3 linked regions of the Flammeovirga yaeyamensis genome follow. The protein of the gene in region 3 interacts with the protein of the main gene of each other region in a pairwise test. Links are inferred from orthologs where the notes say so. Each region holds a gene or a part of one and is shown on either strand. Other genes may lie near its edges. The genes, in order: pepE, tpiA and pepT.

Region 1 (5,731 bases), 2.1 Mb from region 3 along the record:
CAATTTATTTTTACCTGGTTAAATAACTGTCTTTTATTAACTGTATTAATTATGTCAATCGAACTTAGATCATCAAAACTTCTGGTAGCATTGTGTCTAAACAAAGGGAAGTCAATGCAACAGATTTCGAAATTATTAGGTTTATCACTTTGTTCTTACGATTTGAACAAGATTGTGGAGAAACTGAAAGCTGAAGGAATGCTAACAAATGTAGACGTTAGCCCTAAAGGAATATTTGCAGAACCTACGGATCTTGCAATGGAAAGAGTAGATACATTAGCCGCTTAATAGCTTATGACAAGAAATATACTACTATAGAAAATGCCGATGATTTTTAAGTCATCGGCATTTCTTTTTTAATCCCATCTATATTCAGCTCGTTCTCCTAATTCATGTTCAATTTCAAGGAGTCGATTGTATTTTGCTATTCGCTCCCCTCTACAAGCAGAACCTGTTTTGAGATGTCCGCCATCCATAGCAACAGCAAAATCTGCTAAGAATGTATCTTCAGTTTCTCCTGATCGATGGGATAGGAAGTATCTCCAACCGGCATCTCTACACATTCGAACAGCTTCTATACTCTCTGTTACTGTCCCTATTTGGTTCAATTTAATTAAACAGGAATTCGCTAAATTCTTTTTGATACCGTCTTTTATGTATTTCGTGTTGGTCACAAAGATATCATCGCCAACTACTTCAATCTTATCACCATATTTTTTAGTGAATTTTTTGAATCCTTTATAGTCTTTTTCGGCCAGTGGATCTTCCCATAATATAATTGGGTATTTGTCAAGCCATTCTCCTGCTAGGTCGATAATTTCATCTGAGGTCATTTTACCTTTTCCTGACCAAATCAAATTGTAATTGTCTTTTAGATTGGTACAAAATGAATTGGCAGCGTTGTCTACAGCTATTGAAAGATCTTTCCCTGGCTTATAACCTGCCTTTTTGATTCCTTCAATAATTAATTCAATGGCAGCTTCATTACTTTCACAGTCGGGAGCAAAACCACCTTCATCACCTACACTTGTGGCAAGTTTTCTCTTTTTTAGAATACCTTTTAGTGAGTGGAAGGTTTCTGCGACATATCTTAAACCTTCTGCAAAAGTAGGAGCACCATGAGGGACAAGCATAAATTCTTGAAAATCTACACTGTTATCAGCATGTTCACCACCATTAAGGATGTTCATGCAAGGAACTGGAATTCTTACAGCGTTAGTTCCTCCAAGATATTGGTATAATGGAAGGTTCAATGATTTGGCTGCAGCTTTAGCAACGGCCATAGATACTCCAAGAATTGCATTAGCACCAAGCTTTGATTTATTTTCAGTGCCGTCGAGTTCGATCATGCTGTAATCAATGTCTTTTTGTTTGGTGGCATCCATTCCGATAAGTGCATTAGCGATAGTGGTATTGACATTGTTGACAGCTTTTAGTACTCCTTTGCCTCCATAGCGCTTTTTATTGTCTCTTAGTTCTAGTGCTTCATTTTGTCCTGTAGATGCTCCAGAGGGTACACTAGCATAGGCTTTAGTGCCATCTAAAAGTTCAACATAAACACGTAGGGTGGGATTGCCTCTTGAGTCTAAAATCTCGAGAGCATAGATTTCGTCAATTATAGTTTCCATTGAGTTATTAATTATTGAGTTAATAGTCTGAATATAAATAACTTTAGTTGGAATTAATAACTTGAAAGGATGAAATTATTATTAATGATAGAAAAGAACGTTTTGTAAAAATATGTAGTCAATTGAAGTAGTTTACTAGTTACCACAATGTCTTTGTACTTGGTATCTAGCTTCTTGAGAACCCATTTTAGCAGCTTTCTCCCATAAAAGGCAAGCTTTATTGGTGTTTTTGTTACTTAGGAAATAATTCCAACCCATATAATAGTTGGCTTCCTTTTTAAAATCAGGGTTGAACAATAAAAGCTCAAAATTATCTTCGGCAGCATTATATTGTCCGGAACGTTGATATGCTATTCCTAAACTTAAAATAGATCGATTTTCATAACCCAAAACATTTTTCGCTTTTTTTAAAGCATTGATAGCTTCTTGATAGTTTAAATTAAGTTCTGAGTAAGTGACTCCTAACCAATAATATACTTGTTTGTTTTTGTTATTGTATGAAATTGATTTCTCTAAATAATCAACTGCCTTATTCCCTAATTTTCTTTGATAGTAGGCAATACCTAAATAGAGATATGCTTGAGAAACAATATTTTTAGGTTCCTCATTTATCATATATAATCTGGGCTCTATTAAATCAATAGCTTCATTACTTTGGTTGAGTTGGACGTATAAACCAGCCTCAATAATATCTGCAAGAAGAGGAGATTCTAAATGATATAAGGCATCGATATTACCTTTAACCGCATTAAAATCTTTCAATTCAAGGTTTGTTGTTGCATCTTCAAAGGTAGATGCAGCCAGTTTACTCTGGCGTTGAACGAAAAAAGAGATCATCCCACCAACTACTAAGGTAAATACACCTACAGTAAAAGGAACGAAAAACTTTTTACTTTTTTTCTCCTTAGCTTTTTCTTTAAGAATCTCTTCTTTTACTTCAGATTTTCTTTGTGTTCGAATTTCTTCCTCAGCCACCTCTGTTGGAGTAGGGGTATTCGAAAATGTAGTGAACGAAGTTAAGCCATGATCATAGTGAAATTTCTTACTATCATCACTCAAGGTCTCATAGGCTTCGTTGACCTCTTTAAATTTTTCACCTAATTCTTCATCATTACCATGAAGATCAGGATGATATTTTTTTGCTAGTGTTAAGTAGGCTTTTTTTATCTGTCGCTTATCAGCTCGTTGATCTATACCTAAAATATCGTAGTAATTTCGCATCTAACGTTTTATCTAATTATTCGATTGGGTTAAAATAGGTCTATTTGATAAGAAGTAAATGGATTCAAATTTGAAGAAATCCACTATTAATTCATGCAAAAATACAATTTTTTAATTTAATCTATCATTTGATGAAAGATTATTTGATCAATTAAATAATGATGAATCAATGTATTAAAAATGAGACTGTTTTATAAATGATAAATTCTCCATAGCTCTAGGTCTAAAGATATTATCAACTTCTTATAAAACAGTCTCAGATTTATTTTAATAATCGAATGATTTTATTTCAATAGGAATGAAAAATCATCAGAAGGATTCAACTCATATGGAGTCTTGTCTTTTTCGAAAATACGAGCGGATAGGGGGCCTTCAAGCGAGATTTTGTTGTCTTGAACATGTAGCCAAGAACCCTCTCTTAAACCTACAACTACTTGATTATTATAAGCATGGAATTCTTTGATTCTAGTTTCTCTAGTTTCTCCCATGTGTTTGGAAGTTGGATCCGGATCTAAATAATGAGGATTCAAATTAAATGGAACTAAGGCCAGTGCATTCAATGACTCAGGGTGAACAATAGGCATGTCGTTCGTTGTATTTACAGTTAAGCCAGTAATATTAGAACCTGCACTTGTACCCATATAACGCAACCCTTTTGATACCTTTTTCTGAATGGCTGGAATCAAATTATTTTTCTGCAATTGATCTAGCAATACAAATGTATTTCCGCCTCCTGTAAAGATACCTTTAGCATTTTCAATCGCTTCAATAGGGTTGTCAAATTCATGAAGACCTCTCATTTTGAAACCTAATTCATTAAATTTCTTACAGGCTACTTCTGTATATTCCTCATGAGTAATTCCACCTGGACGTGCGTATGGAATAAAAATCACTTCTTCAATTCCACTGAAAAAAGATTGAATGGCTTCTTCACAATACGCCAAGTATCCTTTACCGTGTACAGTAGAGGTACTCACGATTAATAAATTTTTAATACTCATTTTTAATATATTGATAATGGTTTATGCTGATACAAAGAATCGTTTTAACCAAGATTGATCAGCATTTTTGATCCAGTTTTTTCTGAATTCTCCAAGATTATTTACAGTGTTGTCGTAAATAGGAGTAGTTGGTTGTATCACGTTATCTCCAATAAGACTTTTGGCTTGATTCATCGTGAATATTTTGATGCTATCTCCTGTATCATAAGCCACATTTGTTCTTTCAAATAAAGATAAACCAAACGCTTCTTCAAAATGTCGGATAAGACCAACACATTTATCGATAGAACAACCTGATGCAGCAGAACTTTCTTCATCTACAGCAATCACAATAAATAAATCTTTTACGATTTCAAAGCTACTTTGTAGATCACTTCCATGGGCATTCCACGTAGAAGTGAATTGTTTAAGAGCTTCTGAAATTTGACTTTTTTCATTGTCAGTAAATGTTCTATTTGATTGGTATATCCAAAGTCTAGAACTGTCGGAAAGGTTTGATATTGGTGTGTACATAATATAAATTTTATGCAATATAGATTCAAAAAATGAAAAAAATAATAATCACAGTTCAACACATGTGAAATACGTAACTTAAAAACAGAGAAAGAAAATATTTTGTTTAGTAATCCTACTATTTCATCAAATGATAAATAAAAAACGAGACCATTAAGATGATCTCGTTTTAATATCCGATTGAAAAAAATAGTGATTTATAGTCCTTTTGATTCTGCAACTAATTCAGCAATATCAAGTACTTGGACTTCTTTTTCTTTTTCTTTGTTTTTTACTCCATCACTTAGCATCGTCATACAGAAAGGACAGCCTGCAGCAATTACTTTTGCTTTAGTATCCAAGGCCTCTTCCGTACGTTCAATATTGATGTCTTTATTGCCTTCTTCAGGTTCTTTGAACATCTGAGATCCACCTGCACCACAACATAACCCATTTGTTTTGCAGCGTTTCATCTCTACTAAATCTGCATCTAATGCTTGAATAACACTTCTTGGTGCTTCGTATACATCATTTGCTCTACCCAAATAACATGAATCGTGGAAGGTGATTTTCTTTCCTTTATAAACACCACCATCTTCCAACTTTAATCTTCCCTCATTAATTAAGGATTGAAGGAATTGAGAGTGATGCATGACATCATAATTACCACCCAAAGCAGGGTATTCGTTTTTGATCGTGTTAAAACAGTGAGGACAAGCTGTAACAATCTTTTTGATTTCGTATCCATTCAGTACCTCAATGTTTTGCATTGCTTGCATTTGAAAAAGGAATTCGTTTCCGGCTCTCCTTGCAGGATCACCAGTACAACTTTCTTCCGGACCAAGAACAGCAAAGTTTACATTTACTTCGTTTAATATTTTTACAAAGGCAGTAATTACCCTTTTATATCTATCGTCATAAGACCCTGCACATCCTACCCAAAACAATACTTCTGGGTGATTGCCTTCGGCCACCATTTCGGCCATTGTAGGGACTTTTAAGAAATTATTTTCAGCCATGTGTGTTTAGATTAAGCGTCTTGTTTTTGTTTTTGTGTTTTTTCGACCTGTCTTAGGTCTTCGCCCCATTTGAAACGGTCGCTAGCAGCAAATGCCCATGGAGCTTGGTTGTTTTCTATGTTTTGGAATACCATATTCCATTCTTGTGGTGTTCCAGACTCTTCCATTGCAACATATCTTCTCATTTCCAAGATAATGTTTAATGGATCGATATTAATTGGACAAGCTTCAGCACAAGCATTACAACTCGTACAGGCCATCAATTCTTCTTTTGAGATAAAGTCATTGTACAACATTTTACCATCATCTTCGAACTTACCTCCATTGGCATCCATGTTTTTGCCTACTTCATCTGCTCGGTCTCTTACAT
Region 2 (5,604 bases), 590 kb from region 3 along the record:
TGAGGAATAAGTAATAAGGAATAACTAATAAGTAATAGGGAAATATAGATGTAATTCTATTGGTTAGAAATTAAAAGTTCGACTAATAATAAAAGATTTAGTTGGTATTTTATTTTATCGATAAGTAATTTTATAATCAATAAGTTAAAATCGCTTTTTACCTATTCCCTATTAGTTATTCCCTATTAGTTAAAATATTATGATCCACATCTCCCCAAAAGAAAAGAAGCATAAAAACCCTATCATTTTGATTCATGGTGCCTTGTTTAATGGGAAACTATGGGAAGGCAACTTTCTGGATTATTTTCCGGAACAAGGGTACGAGACGTATTCGATTAATCTGAGTGGGCATGGGCAAGAGGCCAACAAATTGTTGTTGAACTTTTATGGTATTGACGACTTTGTTGATGATGTGGTGAACTTAATTACTTCTTTGGAGGAAAAGCCGATTCTTTTTGGATATTCTATGGGTGGTATTGTGGCTCAATTAGTAGCTCAAAAGGTCAGTTTGCATAAAGTGGTTTTGTTGGCTTCAGTACCTCCTTACGGTATGTTGAATTCCTCTTTTAAGTATTGGACAAAAAGTCCTTTGAGTTGGGGGAAGTTTATGGCTTCGACGGTATTTCCTATCCTTAAATATGTAGATTCCGATGCTCCTGAGGGTATTTATCATACGGCACCTTCGAAGCGTGTGCAACGCTTTATTGGACAAAACATGCAAGCTGAGTCTTTGCGTGCTTTAGTGGAATTAATTATCAGAGATTTTAAAATAGACCCAAAAGGTATCGATATTCCAATGGTGCACATTGGCTTTAAGAGTGATCAGATCATTTTTCCTGAAGAGGTCGAAAGGACTGCTTCATTTTATGGACATGAAGTAAGAATATTTGATGAAATGGCTCATATGTTTATGTATGAACCACGTTGGAAAGAGGTAGCAGATTTTATATCACAATGGCTTCTTGATGAAAATGACTAGTTAAACTGATTATTGTAGAACTCTACCAATTGTCTCAATCCTTCCTTGGATTTATAGTAGGTATCCATGGTTTTCATATATTCTTTCATTTCTTCTTCACGACCGATAAAGTCTTTCACTATAACTTTTTTCTTTTTATCTGTAGGTATTATTTCACCAGCCTGAGTTAGAAAATATAATTTTTCCTTTAGCTGATAAGAATAGAAAACCTCTTTGTTGTTCATGTTATAAGCACCATAACGCTGACGTTGAATCTCGTTTTGCTCTTTGCTCATGCTATTATAAAGGTGTGCCGTTTTTAATAAAAATGGATAAGCCAATACTCCCATCTTTCCTTCTCCTCCAGCCACTAATTCGTAAATACCAATAGCAGGAACTCCTTCTCTTGTAAATTGATCGCCATTCACAAAATGATAAATAGAAGTGGAAGTCACATTTTCATTACTATCATCTATAAAAGTGATAGAAAATTCTTTTACTTCACTCACCTCAACGACATTGATAGTGGTGTCCAACATCTCCAAGCCACCATACATTTGCTGTAACTTAATCTCTTGGTATTCGATTTGATCATGTTCCAAATCAAATAATAAGGGCACTTGCTTTTTTACTTTTCCATTCTTGAAAACAATATTACCCATCATCCAATTTTCAAAATAAAAAACAGAACTGTCTCTTTGGATTTCGCCTTGTTTTTCAATTTCATCTTGTGCTTCGGTAATTAATGTTTTTTCCTTTTTCTTCTTTTTTGTTTTTTGAGCAAAAACTGTAGAAGAAACTAAAGTAAATAGTAGTAGAATATAAAGAGGAAGACGTTTCATAACAGTTAATTATGTTGATTCAATATACTTATTGATGTCTATATTAGTAACCTTACTTTGACTTAAAATGTTATTCACAATCAAGATCAGTGCGTAAGTTTTTATCTAATATTCAACACCTGTTAGTTTTTTATTTTCTGGTTTAATGTTGTTTACATGAAAATACTAAAATACACAGTCGATAAAAAATAATTGGATAATTAGAAGGGCAATTGGTTAAATACCACCCAAAAAAAGGTTATTTGATGTTGATTTTCATAGAGTAAAATAAAAGGGTTGCCTAAAATAATAGACAACCCATTTTGGCTTAATAAAAATTATCAAGCACATATTCATGATATATCAAAATTGCTCCAAGGCAAATTTTAATTCAATTAGTATGATTTAGAGATATCGATGAAATCTCTAGATGCTAAAGAAGCTCCACCGATCAAACCACCGTCAACGTCTGGCTGAGCGAAAAGCTCTTGTGCGTTGCTTGGCTTAGCAGAACCACCATAAAGGATTGGAGTAGCGTCTGCTACTTCTTGTCCGTATTTAGCAGCGATCATGTCACGGATATCTTTGTGCATTTCTTGTGCTTGTGCAGAAGTAGCTGTTTTACCAGTACCGATAGCCCAAACTGGCTCGTATGCTAAAACTACTTTACCGAAGTCCTCAGCAGAAAGGTGGAAAATACCTTCTGATAATTGCTTCTCTACAACAGCTTTTTGAGTACCAGCCTCACGCTCTTCTAATACTTCACCGAAACAGAAGATTGGCAACATACCGTTAGCAATAACTGCATCAGTTTTAGTAGCCAACATTTCGTTTGACTCACCAAAGTACTCACGACGCTCAGAGTGACCCAAGATCACGTAGTCGATACCGTAAGAAGCTAATTGTTGTGCAGAAATTTCGCCAGTGTAAGCACCTTTTGGCTCTGTGTAACAGTTTTGAGCACCAACAAAAACGTTTGCAGCGTCACCGATTAATGATTTAACCTTGCTTAAGTGAATAAAAGGAGTACACATGATAACTTTTACGTCAGATGGAGTTTCATCTTTCGCCATGTTTACTACTTCTGATGCTAAAATTTCAGCTTCTTCTTTATTCAGGTTCATTTTCCAGTTACCTGCTACGATTTTTTGTCTCATAGTTATAAATTCTTTTTGAATGTATATAATTTAAAAGTCGAGTGCGAATATACTACCCTAATAATGCTTACAAAATGAGTTTCGTCATAGTGTATCAGCAAGTTGAGTATTTAACACCTTATTTATTTGATAATAGATCTGAATGAAATGTATTTTTTTCCAAATTTTGGAAAATGTGTTTCATTTTGAAACTATTTATTTTTTGGCACAGTCCTAAAACTGCCCTATCTATATCAAAATCAATGATTAATAAATATTCACAACTAGTGGCACAGTTCATGGAATATACTTATCGGGTAAAGAATCATAGGTTAGTCACCTATTGTATGGCATGATACACCAGTAACATTAACCAGCTGTGGAAAAACACTTGAATCATTTTCAAGTGTTTTTTTTATGCACAATGGTTTAGCAATTATAACCCATAAAAAAACAGATACTATAAAGTATCTGTCTTTCCAACAACTAACTATTACTATTATCTAATTACCTAATCATAATATATCTAACGGCCTTGATTTATAGAGTTTTATCAAATTCTATCTAAAAACTATTAGATTCTAATTCTTAATCATTTACTTCTCATCAATCATAGAAAAAACTTCAAGACACAAAAAAGCAGTCAATTAACAACCGACTGCTTAGAAATCACTATTATATAACCTTTCTTCAACAAATGAAGTTTTAATTTTAGAACCCAAAGGCAATACCAATATTAAATTGCCACATTCCCATTGAATCGTATCCAGAACCACCTACCGAATAATTATATTTCACATTCGAAAGGAAGGAAATACCACTATCACCCAGAGGAGCCAGAATACCTACCTCTGGAGCCATAGAAAATGCCCAATATTGGTCCGTCACCAAAACACTTCCTACCTGACTACTGAAATACTGTCCAGAAGCTCCAATTCCTAATCCTACATAAGGTCTAATACCTCCTCTTTCTCCAAAATAGTAATGGGCAGTAGCATAAGTGGTCATCATATCAAAATCCCTATATTCTTGTCCAGAAATTGCTCCCTGTTTCCCATAATAGGTTTGGTATCCGTTGGACTGATTAAAGGTGTTCAAACCGAAGCTCATACCTACTGACCAATTATCGTTTAAAAATTTTCGATATTCTATATTCCCTCCCTGAAAAGAGGTACCTGATACAAAATCGCTCATTCCGGTGGATGGAGTACCCATACTGTAGGTCACTCCAATTAAATTATCTTCTTGAGCGTAAGTGGTGATGCCAATGAATAACATCAAAAGCATCAAATAATATTTTTTGATTGTGTTCATGACTATTTCGATTGAATGTAAGGTGATTGAATAAACATCTGCTGTATCCCATCTTCTACACGTGTTTTATCATCTATAGTATTGGATTGAGTACCGTTTATGATTCCTTGCCATAATACTGGAATCTTCTCATCTCCACCCTCTTGAATATGTGCTCTGTTATCTACTATTTCTAAAATCACAGAACCTTGAGAGAAAGTATACACTCCAGAAACAGGATAACCATAATAAGGAGGGTAACCGTACCATCCCCAATAGTTCCACCAATAACCACCCCAGTAATCGTACATATTCCAAGTACCTACATAAGTTACTTCTACCCCATAAGGTAAAACCACAAGATCGGCTTCTTCTCCTGTATTGGGATCTACATACTGATACCCTGCCATTTCCATCTGAGATTTGGCTTCGGCAAGGATCACTTCATCTAATGGATTTACCACTGGATTACTTACGGAGTCTTTTCCAGGATGTGTCACATAATTTGGCATACTGAAGGTTTTGGCTGTACCAAACTGATCCGACATATTCGGTTCATATTTGGTCACTACAGTATCGTAGTCAGAAATCTGACTTGGTTGATCGTCTTGATTACTGCAGCTGAAAAGAGCAAAGCTGCCCAAGGAGATCGCAACGAGTGTTTTGATTATTTTTTTCATGTCGTTTTCTCTTGATATAAGATGATAAACGACATTTATTCTGTATGCTTTTTATAAATTCTATTCTATTTCTATCAAATACTGTTTTTCTTTAAAAATTATGGAACCAATTAATATTTGATATTCATTTCTCCATGTAAGGATGTTGCAATACAACGTCCCTACAAACCACTTCGCATAAAAAAACACTGCCTGAATTAACATCAAACAGTGTTCTTGCAAAATTATATTTTGCGATATTAGAGTCGGTATTTTTCAAAGATTATCAAAATTCACCTCTTACTTCTTACCTTTTACCTCTTAACTAAACTCTTATTCCCAAGAATAAATTCCTAGGCTTTTGATACGTTTTTTTATTAGTTATTAATTAAAACTTATTAGTTAAAACCGAGCGTTAACTCAGCCAACTCCTACCTCCTAATTCCTAACTCTTCCCTAAACTTATCTTAATCGATTAATCAAATCTGCATATTTTTCAATCGCAAAGTTATTATCAGAGAAAAGGTTTTGCATTCTAAGAATGGTAATACCAGAATAACTTGTATTCGATCTTGTCAAAGCTTTCTCGATTTGTTCCCAACCCGTCTCAGAAAATAATTCATGGAATAGGGCATTCTCACCCATTACCTGAATTTCTAATTCTTTAGCGGAATTACTGAACCACATCACTAAGTCCTCGGCTCTAGAATAACCTTCCCAGTCTTTGTTTACTTTTT
Region 3 (5,715 bases):
CGGTTTACTTCACTTAGATTATCTAGTGGGCGAATTATTATCCACTTTAGAAAAAACGGGAGAAGCAGAGAATACCATCGTCATGTTTACTTCTGATAATGGGGTGAACTTATCACATTGGCCAAGCAGTGGATCAGCTTCTTTTAAGGGAGAAAAAGGAACAACTTACGAAGGTGGTTTCAGAGTACCTATGTTAGTAAAATGGCCTAAGCACATTCCTGCAGGAGAATATAGCGGGGAGTTATTCACAGCTGAAGACTGGTTACCAACATTAATGGCAGCAGTGGGAGACACCACTGTAAAAGAAGATTTACTTGATTGGACCATAGTAAATGATAAAGACTATAAAGTACATATCGATGGTTACAATCAATTAGGGGTGCTCACAAAAGGGGAAAAATCGAGAAGAAGAGAGTTCTTCTATTATGCCGAAAATGAACTACAGGCCATTCGTGTGGATCACTGGAAAATCTATTTAGCCATTAAAGATGAGTGGTTGAAAGAATCGGAAAAACTGCCTGCAGGATTAATTTGCAACCTAAAACTAGACCCTTACGAAAGGTCTTTAGATACACCTGGTCACTTCTTATGGATGAAGGAGAAAACTTGGATTTTACCAACAATCGCAGCACCATTGATGAAGTTCGCAAAAAGTATGGAAGAATATCCTTCTAGACAAAAAGGAACGGGTATTGGTGCAGCAGCAATTATGAATCAATTAAGTAAATAAATATCCGAAACCTGAATTTAACTATTATTCGTTTCAGTAAGATTTCTTTTTTATATCAAAGCAAACATTATTGAGTTAGTAGTTCCGCTATAATTTTAATAAGTGTATTTTGATTTGAATAGTTATCAAAATAGAACTGGTTTTGTTTTGGCCGGATGCATTACGCATTCGGCTTTTTAATTATAACCTGACCTCAAACCTTCTCATCATATTCACCACTTTTTCGTCGGGAACATTGTGTACGGAAATACCGTCATGTCTGTTTTCTACAATCACCGAACTTACTTGATAATTATATTTTTCAGCTACTTTAAAATAAGGAATCATTTCCTGTTCTGTGGTAAAAGTATTTGAAACAATCACCAACTCCTGCCCTCTTCGAATACACATTTCGGCCATCTCCAAACAACTTTTGTGTGCATAATCTAATTTGCGGACATCAAACTCATATTCGCCTCTATCGTTTACCATAAAATCGTCTGCTTCAATGGAACCTCCTAACGATTGTGCTAGTGTTGTTTTACCTGAACCTGGTAACCCTCTCAATAATAGTAACCTACCCATAACTAAAAAATAACATAATATTTTTACTATTTAATAATATATCATTTAACTTTAAATACCAACCGAGTATTTATAATTTTCGTAACTATTACCTTATCAAATGATACACTTACAACACGTTACATTCAACAAATTGAGCTTGGTGCAGAAAGCTGAGATAGTTCAATACTTTTCAGATTTCCTTAGTACGATCACTAGGCTAGGCAAGAAAATCGAATTGTACAATTACGACGGTACATACATTGAGGTTTTGTACAAAAACAATACATCCTACGATAACGAAATTGAATCGATTATGGAATATGATCGTTTACTTCCTTTTTGTCCAAAAATCGATTGGAAAAAGTATTTAAAATAAAAAGAGATTGCTACATTTCACTGCAACAATCTCCTTAATTATTCTTTTTTTCTTTACTATTTCTTAGCCACTAATTCCGCAATCTTAATGATAACATTTGTTGCTGCTTCCATAGTTGGTACCGGCACATATTCGTAACGAGCATGCATATTATGTCCACCTGCAAAGATATTTGGACAAGGTAACCCCTTAAATGATAATTGAGCTCCATCAGTTCCCCCACGAATGGCTTTTACATCTGGCTCAATATTTAATTCTTTCATCGCCTCAATAGCGAAGTCGACAATATGCATATTTGGAGCAACTTTCTCCTTCATATTGTAATACTGATCTACCAACTCTAATTTCACTCTATCTGCACCATATTCACTTTGGAAAGTTTTCACCAAAGATTCCATATGATCCTTTCTTGAAATAAATAAGTTATGATCGTGATCACGGATAATATATTGTAATTTCGTTTCTTCTACAGATCCACTCATAGTTAATAAGTGATAGAAACCTTCGTACTTTTCTGTTTGCTCTGGCGTTTCGCTTTGAGGGAATTTTGTCGCAAATTTCGCAGCAATATTCATAGAGTTCACCATTTTACCCTTAGCAGTACCAGGGTGAACATTTTGTCCTGTAAAAGTTACCTCAGCATAAGCAGCGTTAAAGTTTTCGTACTCAAATTCTCCCATAGGACCTCCGTCCATAGTATACGCCCACTCAGCACCAAACTTTTCAACATCAAATAAGTTGGCACCTTTACCCACTTCTTCGTCCGGAGTGAAGCCTACTTTAATGGTACCGTGCTTAATTTCAGGATGCTTAATCAGATAATCCATTGCTTCCATGATCTCAGCCACACCTGCTTTATCATCAGCACCTAAAAGTGTAGTACCGTCTGTAGTGACGATCGTTTGTCCTTTATATTTCTTGATTTCAGGAAATTCCTCTGTCGTTAAAACGATGTTTTGTTCCTTATTTAAAACGATATCCTCACCATCATAATTTTCCCACACCTGAGGCTTCACATCTTTACCTGTTAAATCTGGAGTGGTATCCACATGGGCGATAAACCCGATAGTTGGAACTTCTTTATCGATATTAGAAGGAAGCGTAGCCATTACATAGCAGTTCTCGTCGATGCTGACATCCTGCATGCCCATCGCTTTTAATTCGTCTACTAGTAAGTTCGCTAAATCAAATTGTTTTTTTGTACTTGGTATTTGCTCAATGCCCGGAACAGATTCTGTATCGATTTTCACGTAACGTAAAAATCTATCCAATAGGTTTTCCATGAATGATATGTTATATATGTTTAATTGTCTCTTACGCTTATAAATGATCTTTCAAAGATACAATTATAAACTTTTAATGCTTATTTAGATAGTAATTGATATTCTCAAAAAGAGGATCTTACTCATTTAAAAGTTATTACTATAACTTGTTGACGATAAATAAGTAAAAAAAGTTTAATTAATTCGATGATAAATGTGAATAAAACTTGTGACTAGCATCTTTTTTGTAACTTGCAACCTGAAAAATTTTTTCAATAATTAGAAAACACACACCATGAAACTGCTGGAAGGCAAAAACGTATTGATCACAGGTGCGTCTAAAGGTATTGGACGTGCAATCGCAATTCGTTGCGCGGAGCATGGCGCAAATATAGGATTCACTTATCTTTCAAGCGTTGAAAAAGGAGAAGCATTAGTAGCTGAATTAGAAGGTTACGGTGTTAAAGCTAAAGGTTACCGTTCTGATGCATCAGATTTCGAAGCAGCTGAAAAACTTATCGCAGACTTCACTACTGACTTCGATTCATTAGATAGTTTAATCAACAACGCTGGTATCACAAAAGATACTTTATTAATGCGTATGTCAGAAGAACAATTCGACGACGTTATTCGCGTTAACTTAAAGTCAATCTTTAACTTAACAAAAGCTGCAACTAAAACTTTCTTAAAACAACGTAAAGGAGCTATCATTAACATGAGCTCAGTTGTTGGTGTTTACGGAAATGCAGGTCAAGCCAACTATGCTGCTTCAAAAGCAGGTATTATTGGATTCACAAAATCTGTAGCAAAAGAGTTAGCTCCAAGAAACATTAGAGTAAACGCTGTTGCTCCTGGTTTTATCGAAACAGAAATGACAGAGACTTTAGATGATAAAGTAAAACAAGTTTGGTTACAAGACATCCCTATGAAACGTGGTGGACGTCCGGAAGAAGTAGCTGATCTTTGTGTGTTCTTATCTTCTGATATGTCAACTTATATTACTGCTCAAACAATCCAATTAACTGGTGGTATGAAGAGCTAGTTTCAGGTAGAAATTTGATATTCTACAGACTGAAATATATGATATTGGGCTTCTCAAGATATTGAGAAGCCTTTTTTAATAATGTATCAACTAACAAATACTCTTAATTTTTTCTCTTTAAAGTAAACAGATAAAAACTATGAACTCTTTAATAAAGATATCTATTCTATTCTTCACTTTTCTATCTTCCCTTACCACCACTATTCTTGCTCAAGATTTAATGGAGGTACAATATAATTACAGAGATATTAGAGCAATCGAAAAAAGGCATGAAATACAAACGATTGAAAATAAAACAACTAAAATCAGAGTTGTTTTAGAAAAGGAAAATAAAAACCTTTTAGTTTCTTTAATCACAATCGATAAAAAAACAAATAAACTAACCACAAATCGTCTAAGTGGATATTATCATTTAAAAACTGCTCACTACATTGAAGGAAATTTAAAATACAATTTTGAAAAAGTCATTGAAGATTATCAAGGAAACTTTTGGGTGTTATCTTCTGTCTACTCTCCTAAAAGTCAAAAACTATATCGAAGATCCTTTGATACCAATACAGGAAAGTTAGGAACCAATATATTAATGTGCGAAAGAGAAATTCACGATTATGCTGGAAGAGCTGTAAAATATAAGGGTACTTATTTTTCTAATGTCAATTATCATTTTGTTCAATCAAAAAACAAACAGTTTTTTTCTATAGTAACTTATTTTTCTAATGCTAAATTAAAAAATACCAAAATGATGATTGATATTATAGATAAAAACTTTGATAACTATTGGAGTACAACAACTACACTTAATACATTTAATGATCAGGCCTATTACCAAAATCATGATCCATATAAATCTCCTTTCGAATTTAAAGATATATTAATTACCGGTAATGGGATTATTTTCGCCATGCATAAGGTTTATAACTCTGATAAAAGAAAAGATAAATTTTATATTCTTAAAGCTTTCAAAAAAGGAGAAAAAGAGCCTATCACACATTACATAAGACATGATGAAAAAAATATTCATGATTTAAGTATTACAATTAATAACTCAAATAATGTACTTGTCTCAGGTTTCTACAACACAAAGAAAAAATACAAGTCTGAAAAAATTGAAGGGTTGTATTTCCTCAATATCAATTCTGATGAAATGTCAATGATAACAGAAAGTTATACACCATTTAATCGAGATCAATTAAAATCTTTTTGGATACCATCAGTTCATCCGTTTGGTGATCAGAAAAAATTTAAATCCATCGTTAAAAATGCAACTTATAATTTCGATCATAACGAAGACTTTGTACTCGATAATTACTATTATACTTTAAAATTAATTCCACATGAAAATAACTCATTCTCATTAGTCTCTGAAACAATAATACCTCCATTAGTTGCTGAAAATCTTCAAATAATTAATATAAATGAATTCGGTAAAATCAATTGGATAAAATGTTTTAGGAAAAAAAATATCACAAAAAAAGAAGCTAGATTAGAAAAATTAGCCTATTCATCAACTATTTCTTCTTTATATCATAAACCTCATTCTTCAGTTTTTGAAATATTAGATCACGTTGTTATGATTTACAGAGAAGATAAAAAAGTCATATTAGGCATCGTAAACTCTAATGGTGAAACTCAATTTGACCTCATTTATGACAATGAAATAAAAAATGATTTATCAAAATATAGGATATATCCTGGTGAAATCACTCTAGCAAGTTATAACTCATTAATGGGGATTGCTTTCTATAACCAAAAAGAGGTA

The links.
Region 1: the proteins of pepT (region 3) and pepE interact in binary tests that used the Escherichia coli proteins (3 or more experiments, as listed by UniProt). The link is inferred for Flammeovirga yaeyamensis from one-to-one orthologs.
Region 2: the proteins of pepT (region 3) and tpiA interact in binary tests that used the Escherichia coli proteins (3 or more experiments, as listed by UniProt). The link is inferred for Flammeovirga yaeyamensis from one-to-one orthologs.

What each region holds. Positions count from the first base shown.
Region 1 is NZ_CP076132.1:2,327,453-2,333,183, forward strand. Bases 1,993-4,876 are described here. They hold pepE (dipeptidase PepE), read right to left. Parts: upstream 3,851-4,876; coding sequence 3,134-3,850; downstream 1,993-3,133. Other genes in these bases: KMW28_RS28655 (J domain-containing protein), read right to left, coding at 1,993-2,849; KMW28_RS09055 (ABC transporter ATPase), read right to left, coding at 3,872-4,363; KMW28_RS09060 ((Fe-S)-binding protein), read right to left, coding at 4,561-4,876. Outside these bases: KMW28_RS09035 (hypothetical protein), read left to right, coding at 52-288; eno (phosphopyruvate hydratase), read right to left, coding at 357-1,628; more of KMW28_RS28655, read right to left, coding at 1,764-1,992; more of KMW28_RS09060, read right to left, coding at 4,877-5,361; KMW28_RS09065 ((Fe-S)-binding protein), read right to left, coding at 5,373-5,731. UniProt on the Escherichia coli protein: Hydrolyzes dipeptides containing N-terminal aspartate residues. May play a role in allowing the cell to use peptide aspartate to spare carbon otherwise required for the synthesis of the aspartate family of amino acids.
Region 2 is NZ_CP076132.1:5,035,519-5,041,122, forward strand. What follows is about bases 1,056-3,812. They hold tpiA (triose-phosphate isomerase), read right to left. Parts: upstream 2,937-3,812; coding sequence 2,175-2,936; downstream 1,056-2,174. Other genes in these bases: KMW28_RS20035 (hypothetical protein), read right to left, coding at 1,056-1,800; KMW28_RS20045 (OmpW family outer membrane protein), read right to left, coding at 3,627-3,812. Also shown: KMW28_RS20025 (amidohydrolase family protein), read left to right, coding at 1-10; KMW28_RS20030 (alpha/beta hydrolase), read left to right, coding at 200-979; more of KMW28_RS20035, read right to left, coding at 976-1,055; more of KMW28_RS20045, read right to left, coding at 3,813-4,229; KMW28_RS20050 (DUF4136 domain-containing protein), read right to left, coding at 4,232-4,888; KMW28_RS20055 (family 14 glycosylhydrolase), read right to left, coding at 5,330-5,604. UniProt on the Escherichia coli protein: Involved in the gluconeogenesis. Catalyzes stereospecifically the conversion of dihydroxyacetone phosphate (DHAP) to D-glyceraldehyde-3-phosphate (G3P).
Region 3 is NZ_CP076132.1:4,443,716-4,449,430, forward strand. Bases 823-3,690 are described here. They hold pepT (peptidase T), read right to left. Parts: upstream 2,936-3,690; coding sequence 1,709-2,935; downstream 823-1,708. Other genes in these bases: KMW28_RS17565 (AAA family ATPase), read right to left, coding at 911-1,294; KMW28_RS17570 (hypothetical protein), read left to right, coding at 1,395-1,652; fabG (3-oxoacyl-[acyl-carrier-protein] reductase), read left to right, coding at 3,210-3,690. Outside these bases: KMW28_RS17560 (arylsulfatase), read left to right, coding at 1-730; more of fabG, read left to right, coding at 3,691-3,956; KMW28_RS17585 (hypothetical protein), read left to right, coding at 4,096-5,715. UniProt on the Escherichia coli protein: Cleaves the N-terminal amino acid of tripeptides.